Regions from separate parts of the Desulforamulus aquiferis genome, predicted to be linked through region 1. Evidence: riboswitches for the same ligand, from Rfam matches in the RefSeq annotation. Region 1 holds a riboswitch; the other holds the start of a gene.
What was found. A riboswitch is a leader RNA that binds a small molecule or an ion and turns the genes downstream of it on or off. The one in region 1 is predicted to bind cyclic di-GMP.
Positions count from the first base shown of each region.

Region 2: another riboswitch for cyclic di-GMP. It lies ahead of P6N53_RS04710 (DUF3789 domain-containing protein); the one in region 1 lies ahead of P6N53_RS06555 (hypothetical protein).

Region 1 covers NZ_JARPTC010000008.1:95,441-99,894, reverse strand. The annotation lists gene P6N53_RS06565 (WecB/TagA/CpsF family glycosyltransferase) at 1-710, opposite strand, end outside; gene P6N53_RS06560 (hypothetical protein) at 835-1,407, shown strand; gene P6N53_RS06555 (hypothetical protein) at 1,416-1,679, opposite strand; cyclic di-GMP riboswitch class I at 1,724-1,805, opposite strand; gene P6N53_RS06550 (hypothetical protein) at 1,895-2,488, opposite strand; gene P6N53_RS06545 (tyrosine-protein phosphatase) at 2,503-3,327, opposite strand; gene P6N53_RS06540 (S-layer homology domain-containing protein) at 3,418-4,454, opposite strand, start outside.
Region 2 covers NZ_JARPTC010000005.1:128,157-132,610, reverse strand. The annotation lists gene P6N53_RS04720 (GerAB/ArcD/ProY family transporter) at 1-424, shown strand, start outside; gene P6N53_RS04715 (Ger(x)C family spore germination protein) at 417-1,526, shown strand; cyclic di-GMP riboswitch class I at 1,643-1,726, shown strand; gene P6N53_RS04710 (DUF3789 domain-containing protein) at 1,738-1,842, shown strand; tRNA gene P6N53_RS04705 (tRNA-Pro) at 1,968-2,044, opposite strand; gene xth (exodeoxyribonuclease III) at 2,188-2,976, opposite strand; gene P6N53_RS04695 (Ppx/GppA phosphatase family protein) at 3,259-4,454, opposite strand, start outside.

The sequences.
Region 1 (4,454 bases):
CTTTTTAAAACTAATCCGGCAAACTTTGGCAAAACCAGCTGGCGCCTCCAACGATGGGGCTCCTTAATAAGACGTCCCAACCACTCCAACTGAAGCTTCTGTAGTACCGGGGAAACTCGCTGAACCCTTCCGGCGATGACATCTAAGCTGCCGCCAACTCCTATGGAAACAGGGACTCCCATCTCATCCTTGTACTTGGCTATCCACTGCTCTTGCCTTGGCATACCCAAAGCCACAAAAAGCAGTTCCGGTTTGGCAGCCTTTATCAGTCGGACTACTTCGTCTTCTTCATGGCTCATAAAATAACCGTGATGTATTCCAACAATCTTCAAGCCTGGATATTTATCTGCCAGGTTTTTGGCCGCCTCTTCAGCTACCCCGGGAGCCGAACCAAGTAAAAAGATGCCCCAGCCACCCTTTGCCGCGACTGGCATCAAATTTAACATCAGATCTATGCCTGTTACCCTCTCTTCCACCGGGACACCTGCCATCTTGCAGGCCCAGACAATACCTGTACCATCGGGGGTTACCAGTTCCGATTTGTTAACCAATTCTAGGAGGTTACCCTCCTCCTGGGCGCGGTATAGATATTCAGGATTTAGGGTAACTACCTGGTTAACCTCTCCGGAAGAGACCATTTCAGAAATCCGCTTCACCGTAGCCTGCATATTTAAATTATCTATCTGGGCCCCTAGTAGGGAAATGCGCACCTTCTATCACCCTCAAAAATTTTTTAGTAATTTTTTCCATTTAGTATGTCATATCCATGGCTAACACCATATATTAATTTTAGCTTAAGCTGAATTGTTCACAGAAAGAGGAGGCTCTCAACATATGGAAGGGTATTTAGCAAACCCTGAGTCAATAGCTGCCATTATTCCTGACTATCAAGATAATGGTGATGTATCAATTATTATTTACCGGGATGGAAGTAAAGAAACTGTCTTGCAAAAAGTTCGCAGTGTCGTTAATAAGCTGGCCAAACACCACTGTGCCGATCTTAAGCTGCTCAAAAAGAAAGCTGCGGATATACTAGGGAAAAAGATTTTTTGCCCTATAATCCTAGGCTCCGAATTAGTTCTGATACCAGTTAAAGTTCGAAAGCCCCGAATTGAGGGGGATAATACTTTAGCCTACATTAATCTATATTCTGTAAAAAACACCTCTGTATCAAAGAATCCGCCCTTTAAGACCCTGGTCCAGTTAGAAAGAGGTCTTTCCGTGGAAAGTTACTGGTCTATCAGCACCCTGACTAGCAAAATAAATCACGCAGGTTTGGCCAGTAAAACCCTTTTAAATCAATTGCCTTGGACACAAAAAAACAGAGCAACATCCGTAGAATTAACAGACGTTGCCAAAAGACTAATGGAGCTATGTTGTGAGCTTGTTAAATCGCGGAATGCATGATAAATGCCTTAGCCTTTAAACAGTTGCTTACACTTCTGTGCAATTAGAATCTGTTTTTCCAAAGCTTCAATTGCTATGTCAAGCTGTTCCATACTCATCTCAGAAACCTTTGCAGTTCCTAAAGCAGACTTAATGAAATACTCAGACTCAGATGGCTGGTATCCTTCTTTGACTAATTTTAACTTAAGTACTTCAATTCTTTCCAACTTATTATTTAGTAAACTTTCTTGTTCTGATGGAAAACCGGTCAGAGCTTTATGATAAAAACTCAATGCTGATTTCCTCCCCCGGCACCGATATTAGCATTATATGGGTATTCGGTAACCCGGCAGCCATAGATAAACCTTAGGCCCGTGGTTTTGCGTCCCAACCTTTCGGCAGGTTTGCCTTTATCGGAACCTGAAATTTTAGCATTACTCACTTCGACAAAAACTGTGTTTTTCCTTTAGCATTTCGTAATTCATTTAAATTTTATAAAAAATATTTCTTAAAGCTTACTAAGCAATTGTGAACGCTGCTGCTTCTTAGTTTGTCGGTATGTTTCCCTGGCCTTATCCGCTATATCGGTGGAATAACCATAGCTCGTTAATTCATTTTCCGCCCGGGCAATTGCTGCATACACCCTGGCATCACATTCGGCCTCCATACCTTCTACTAAACCTATATATTTTTGGGCCAGAGCTTTTTTAGACATAGTAATCTGCCCAGACTCAATTTTTTCATATTCCTTCTTAGCTGCGGCAATATAACTGTTTATCTTACCATTATATTCCCCTTGTAGCGACTGCATCTTTTGCACTAGCCTTGCCTCAAGTTCTCCCTGTGATGGGACACTCGCAGCAGTTTCACCAGCATCGAAGTCTTGGCCCCCGGGCGAGTTTTTCTTCTCCTGCTGGGCCATTTGTTCTTTTAGTTCAACAACCTCGGGCAAGTTCCCAAACCTTTCATTTGAAAGGAGTTCTTTTTTCTGTTCTGCCTTATCCTTTGCGTCCATCATAGATTCAGTATTTAAAAAACTGTATTTAAAATAATATAATCCCGAGAGCAAGAGCACCCCGATTATAGCTACAATTATAAGCACCTTTTTTATTGTCCTCACCACCTCTTATTTATACTTTTCCACAGGGCAGACCAAAAACCTTTTCTTTTTTTAATGCTGCTTCTACCCTTAGGAAAAGGCAGCACTTCATGATTTTCTATCGTCTCCCCCCTAATAACCTTTAGGGGGTTTTCCTCAAAAAGCAGTTTAGCATTATCCTCGCTCGACAGTTGTGCTGTGACTAGCCTAGCCTCTTTTAGCTTTAATGGCCGTTTAATGGGATGATGGGCATCGGAAGCCACAAAATGCACCCAGCCATGTTTTAATATTTCCTTTGTAAAATTCTGAACACCGGAACCAAAATCTCCGGTTATACTGCCTGATGTTATCTGAACCAAGCAACCCTTTTCAAGCATTTTAAATAGTAATTGGGGATTTTCTATAATTTCCTTATTGCGCTCAGGATGAGCAATTATCGGCCTTATGCCCTTTAACATACATTCAAAGACCACTTGTCCTGTGTTTGGCGGAACTGAACTTAGGGGTAACTCCACCAGCAAATATTTACCCTGGTCACATAATGAAAGAAGTTGTCTATCAGCTACCTTAGCGGCTATATTGGGTTCCAGCCTTATTTCCAGACCCGGATATATATCTAAAGCTATTCCCTCCATGTTTAACCTATGCTTAAAAGCTTCCATCACCGGAACTACATCTTTTCTCTCATTATAAAAAACCCCGGAGATACAGTGGGGAGTGGCAATTACTGCTGTTACACCTTCTTTTACGGCGGTTCTGGCCATTTCTAAGCTTAATTCCATAGATTCCGGACCATCATCGAGGCAAGGTAAGATATGGCAGTGAATGTCAATCATTTTCATTCCTCTGACTTCAATATTTAAGTAAACCAGTATATAAAGTAGACCCTGCACTAAACAGGGTCTACTTTATATATTAAATTGAGCTAGCTGCTAGTTAAGTGGGATAAATATCTTGCTGGTCTCGATTGTTAACTCCATCAAGGAAATAATGGTTTTAAATTTCTCTTGATCATCTGTTAGCTCAGAAACCAAGTAGGACTTCACCAAACGCAGATCATTACCTGTTAAGGTGGCAAACTCTTTCTCTGCAATGATTTGCCTGATTAATTTTTTGAATTCACTGTCGGTATCCCTTGGAGTAGAGTACTGTGTTTTAAGGGTTTCAAAGGCAGTTTCGGCAGCATCCTTTATTGCGTCATGTTTTCCGTTCCTTAATTCCTTTAAAGCTGCTTCAAATAAATCAGCTTCATAATTTGACTCTCTAACTAGATACTTACCTACTAAAATATTATCATATAGGTCGGTAATATAGTCGTATACAGCCTGCTGGTTTATTCCCTGAGAAATTAATCTATCCAGCTCTGTTCTAAAAGCTTGCTTTAGCTCATTGATTTTACTGCTAATCAGCGCCCGGCTTTCCACCACGTTGTCCTTACCAATATCAGCCAAGACCCGAATAGCAGCAATAGATATTCTCATTTGGCTTTCAGTAATGTTTGAATTGATCACATTCTCAAAGGCCTTTGCCAGGCCGGTATCCTTAAGGGCCTGAAGGATCTCTTCATCGGTACGCAGCTTTAAGGTGTCCTTGTATTCCCTTAATTTTTCCCAGTCTTCTTGACTAATGTTTGCTAAAGCTTCTTCTATCGCATCTAAGATAGCAAACAGATTGTTGGCGGGGATTGCTACAGGTGCTGTTGTTATTGTAACCTTGTCAGATTTTTTAGAGGAAAACTTATTCTTATTGATGGTCACAACCTGATAGGAATACTTATAGCCAGCTGCCAGACCTGTATCAGTAAGCAATAGATTAGGTGTTGTACCAACAAGCTTTGAGCCATCTCTGTAGAGCTTATAGGTATAAGCACCTGTCACGGAAGTCCAGGACAAATCTACACTACTCTTATTAACATTAGCTGCACTTAGCTTAGGTGCTGCGACCTTTTTGGAAACAGCCACAGGGCTTA
Region 2 (4,454 bases), on a different contig from region 1:
AATTTCCGGTATCTATCTGCTTGTGGTATTTGTTGTTTTAGGTCTCTTTGGCCCAAACGCCGCTGAAAAACTAAGGTTTGGCCTGATGGTGTTATTAAAAACCTACAACGCCCCGGTTATTGAAAGGGCTGAATTTTTCTTTATCATTTTTTGGGTTTTTGTTGCCTTTCGGCCAGTGGCAAATATGTTTTTTGCCGGGCGCTATACTGTTGAAAAAATATTAAATATTAACTCTCCCGGTTGGGTCACCCTGGCTTTATTTCCCATAATTTTTTTGTCATCCCTTTTCCCTGGCAATTTCGATAAAATCCTTGGTTTAAGTACCACTATTGGATATCTGGGACTCCTGTTTATGATTGTTATCCCGGTTATCCTGTGGTTCACAGCTATCTTGCGAGGTGTTGGAGGTAAAAAAGTTGCGTAGCGCACTTGCTATAGTTCTTATTTTAGTTACCCTATTAAGCTTTGGCTGCTGGGATGCCCAAGACATTAATAATCTTTACATACCCTTTGTGGCAGGTTACGATTTGCTTGAGGAAGATGGCCGTGAGAAGTTCTCCATGACCGTAAACTTCCCCATTATGAACCGCAATGCCAGAGAGAAGTCCGATGTAATAACCGTCAAGGGAGAAACCATGGCCCAGACCCGCATTGACAGAGGCAATAAATCTTCCCGGGGCATGGCCGTTGGTGACTTAAAAGCTCTGTTGGTTGGAAGTCCTTTAGCTTATAGGGGAAGTAAAGATGCCTTTGACTTAATGTTTCGAGACACTCGTTTTAGCGAAATGATTAGACTAGCTGTGACAGATGGAAATACCATTGATATCTTGACCATGAAACCGGAAAATTACCAGACAGTAGGACAAAATATCATAGACCTTCTGTCAAATTCGCCAAGGGATAATTTTATTCCAGTAGAGCATTTGCATCATTTTCGTGTGGATGTAATGACAGACGGATATAATCCGGTTTTACCAGTCATTAGCATCCACTCTGAAAGTAATTTAGAAATTTCAGGTGCAGCCTTATTTAAAAAGTATAAGATGGTAGCTAAAGTCAACAGGGAAGACATGAGGCCTTTAATCTGGTTAAGGGGAGATGGGGTCATAGGCTATATAACCTTTAAAATGATGGATGATAAAGGAGAATTTTATAAAATAAGTTTTGAGGGGGGGAGTAAGCGAAAGGTAACAGCTAAGTTGGCTAATGGAAAACCTTCCTTCGAGATAGATTTATCATTCTCAGGCATAATTGCAGAAACCTTAACGGATATACAATTTGCAGGTAAGGAAGAAAATGTTTTAGCTGTAGAAAAGGCCTTGGAAGAACATATTCAAAAACAATGTGAAGACTTAATTTACGATCTACAGAACAAATATAGGGTAGATGCCATCCTACTTGGCAAGTATGCCAGGGCGAAATGGCCTCCCCTAGTGAAGGAGCAGGACTGGGACGAGGTTTTCTGCGAAAGTGATATCAAAGTTAATGTTAATGTTACAATTCAAGGCACAGGGGAAGTTGCCTAGAGTACAACCTTCCTTTAAAAAATTATTATTTAATATAGGACTTTGGTCTTGATTGATAAATACTTCAGTCCTATTTACTACGATATTGTTTCTCCATATAGTAAAAACAAATCCTAGAAAGATAAAGGCAAACCCATTGAAAAGTGGCGACGCAAAACTACAGGGGCTAAGGTGGAAAGCTAGGCCAGCCAGTTACCAAAGGAGGATATTAGTGGGTTTTATAGCTGGTGTTTTTGTTGGTGCATTTTTAGGGATCCTTACAACATGTCTACTAGTGGCTTCCCGGGAAACAAATGATACCGTTTATGATGATTAAAAACAAAATTACCCTACAAGCCGAAGGATACAGAACCCTCGGCTTTTTAATTCCAATTGGGCCATTGGATCCCTTGGGCCAACAAAAAAGCAAGTCTCCTGATTTCTCAGAAGACTTGCTTTAACTGGTCGGAGCGACAGGAGTTGAACCTGCGACCTCTACCACCCCAAGGTAGCGCTCTCCCAAACTGAGCTACGCCCCGATTTTTGCTTGTATTTCCAGGCCCCTCGGCCTGTCGACAAATGTTATTATAGCTAATGCGTTAAGAAAAGTCAACATGAAAAATACTATTCTTAACTAGCCGCCTTAACTATAAAAGCAAAACGGCTAGTACATTTAACATAACTAGCTATCTATATTAAACTCTGCCAATATAAATGTATGGTCGGAAGGTTTTACCTTCCTTCTTGGCTCAATATCTATCCAGGCTTTTGTTGATCGCTTAGCCAGGGGAGCGGTAGCCCAAATATGGTCAATACGCCAGCCTAAATTTCTATCCAGGGCCTTTGGAACACGATAATCCCAAAAGGTAAAATGTCCACCCTCTGATTGGTGGTGTAGGCGGAAAATATCTTTAAAGCCCCAGGACTTAACATAATCCAAGGCTTCATGCTCGGTGGGGTGGAAGCCTACACGTCCAAGTAATCTTTTGGGTGCGTGCACATCTTCAGGTTCTGGTGCTACGTTAAAATCACCCAGCCAAAGTAATGGCTCATCAGGTTTAAAATTTGAATCAAAGTATTCCTTTAAGGCCTTAATCCAGGATATTTTATAGCTAAATTTATCACTCTCCGGGGATTGGCCCTGGGGAATATAGGTATTAACTATTGGAATACCTTTTATCTCAGCGGCAATGAGCCTTGCTTCATCTGGTTCCGCAATAGACCCAAGGTCACTGTTTAAGGGATTTATTTGATGGGGGCTGAGGATAGCCACACCATTATAAGATTTTCTCCCTTTAAATAGCGAGTTATAGCCCGCCTCCAAAAGGCAAGCTGCTGGAAAATCTGCATTAATGACCTTGGTTTCCTGCAGGCAAACCACATCAGGTTTATTTTCCCCCAACCACTGAATTAACATTTCTTTCCTGGCGCGTACTGAATTTATATTAAAACTGGCAATTTTAAAATACAATGCAATCATTCCTTAGTTTTGTTTAAGACTATATTCTTCCTAGGCTAGCTAAAACACTTTTTAGACACACAGCTAAAGCAAAAAACACGAAAAGCACTAACCACATGTACAGGCTTACACCCCTTCCTTGCACGGAGCCCACAATCTTTGGGGAACTACTTTTGTCAGCACTTTTCCTATCAAGGTATATCTATCTGGTTTAGTGGCATTCTGCTCCGTCATACCACTATCATATTCATTAGAAAAGAATTCTATATCATATTTTATCCCTTACACCCTAGATTAAGCTTCCTCCTTTGGAAACTTAAACTTAATTCCAAATACCTTATTAAAATTAGTCACTTTCTTATAAAGTTCTCTAATTTCTAAATCGGAATTATCCGTAGAGATACAGTCAATTTGCACTTCTTTTGCCTTGATGGTGCAAACCACATCCTCAACTACACCGGCTTCTGTACGATCCAGGTTTTCCCCCATGCGTATCAATACGCCTAGACGACGGACCAAAATTCCGTCCTGGGGAAATAATACATCGGCATGCTGCTGCAATTTAAACTTAAGATCTAATTTGCCGTGACTAGCAGCCACCAGAGCCACTAACACAAGTTCCCTGTGAGAAAGACCATTTATCCGGGCATTTAGCAGTACATACATGGTATGCTTATGATGGTTATAATAACTAACAGCATTCCCAACATCGTGCAGAAGGGCTGCAATCCTTAAGATTTTTCTCTCCCAGGCGCCGTAGCCATGTAGGGGCTGCAGCTGGTCGAACAATGATAAAGATAGTTTGGCCACATGTTCGGCGTGATTTCTCTTTACCTGGTACAAATCCATAAGGTTCTGAACGCTATGCTCGGTTACATCGTCCACAACCGGATCTAAACGATTCCTAAAAAGGTATTCGTAAAATACCCCCTCCCTTAAGCCAGAGCCGCTAACCCTAATTCCTGGTGCCCCGGTAAAATCCAATAGTTTGGACGCCGCTGCCATACCACCCAGGATGATGTCAGCCCTTTCCTTAGATAATCCAGGAATGGATTTGCGTTCATCCACTGAACCCTTTTTTAGGAGATTATAAATTTGCTTGACACGTTCTGTATGCACCCTGTAGTTGTGCAGAAGATTTAAGCTAAAGCGTGTCCGCTTACGATCCATTCTGCCAAGGTTTCGCAAGGTGCCTCCAACCCCCAAGACCTCTAAACCCCTGGCCATATCCAACCAATGAACAGATCTATACTGTTCCTTCAAGTAGTCCTCTAACCGTCCAATTTGTTCCTCATTGACTTGTGGGGAGGTTAAAAAGTTTTCAGTGATATTAACCGCCCCAAAGGGAAGACTTGTCCACTGGGTAATCATTCTTTCTCTGCACAGGATCAATTCTGTGCTGCCTCCCCCAATGTCTACAATCAGGGCATCACTAAATTCTAGGCTGTTAACTACCCCTAAATAAATATACCTGGCCTCTTCCTCACCGG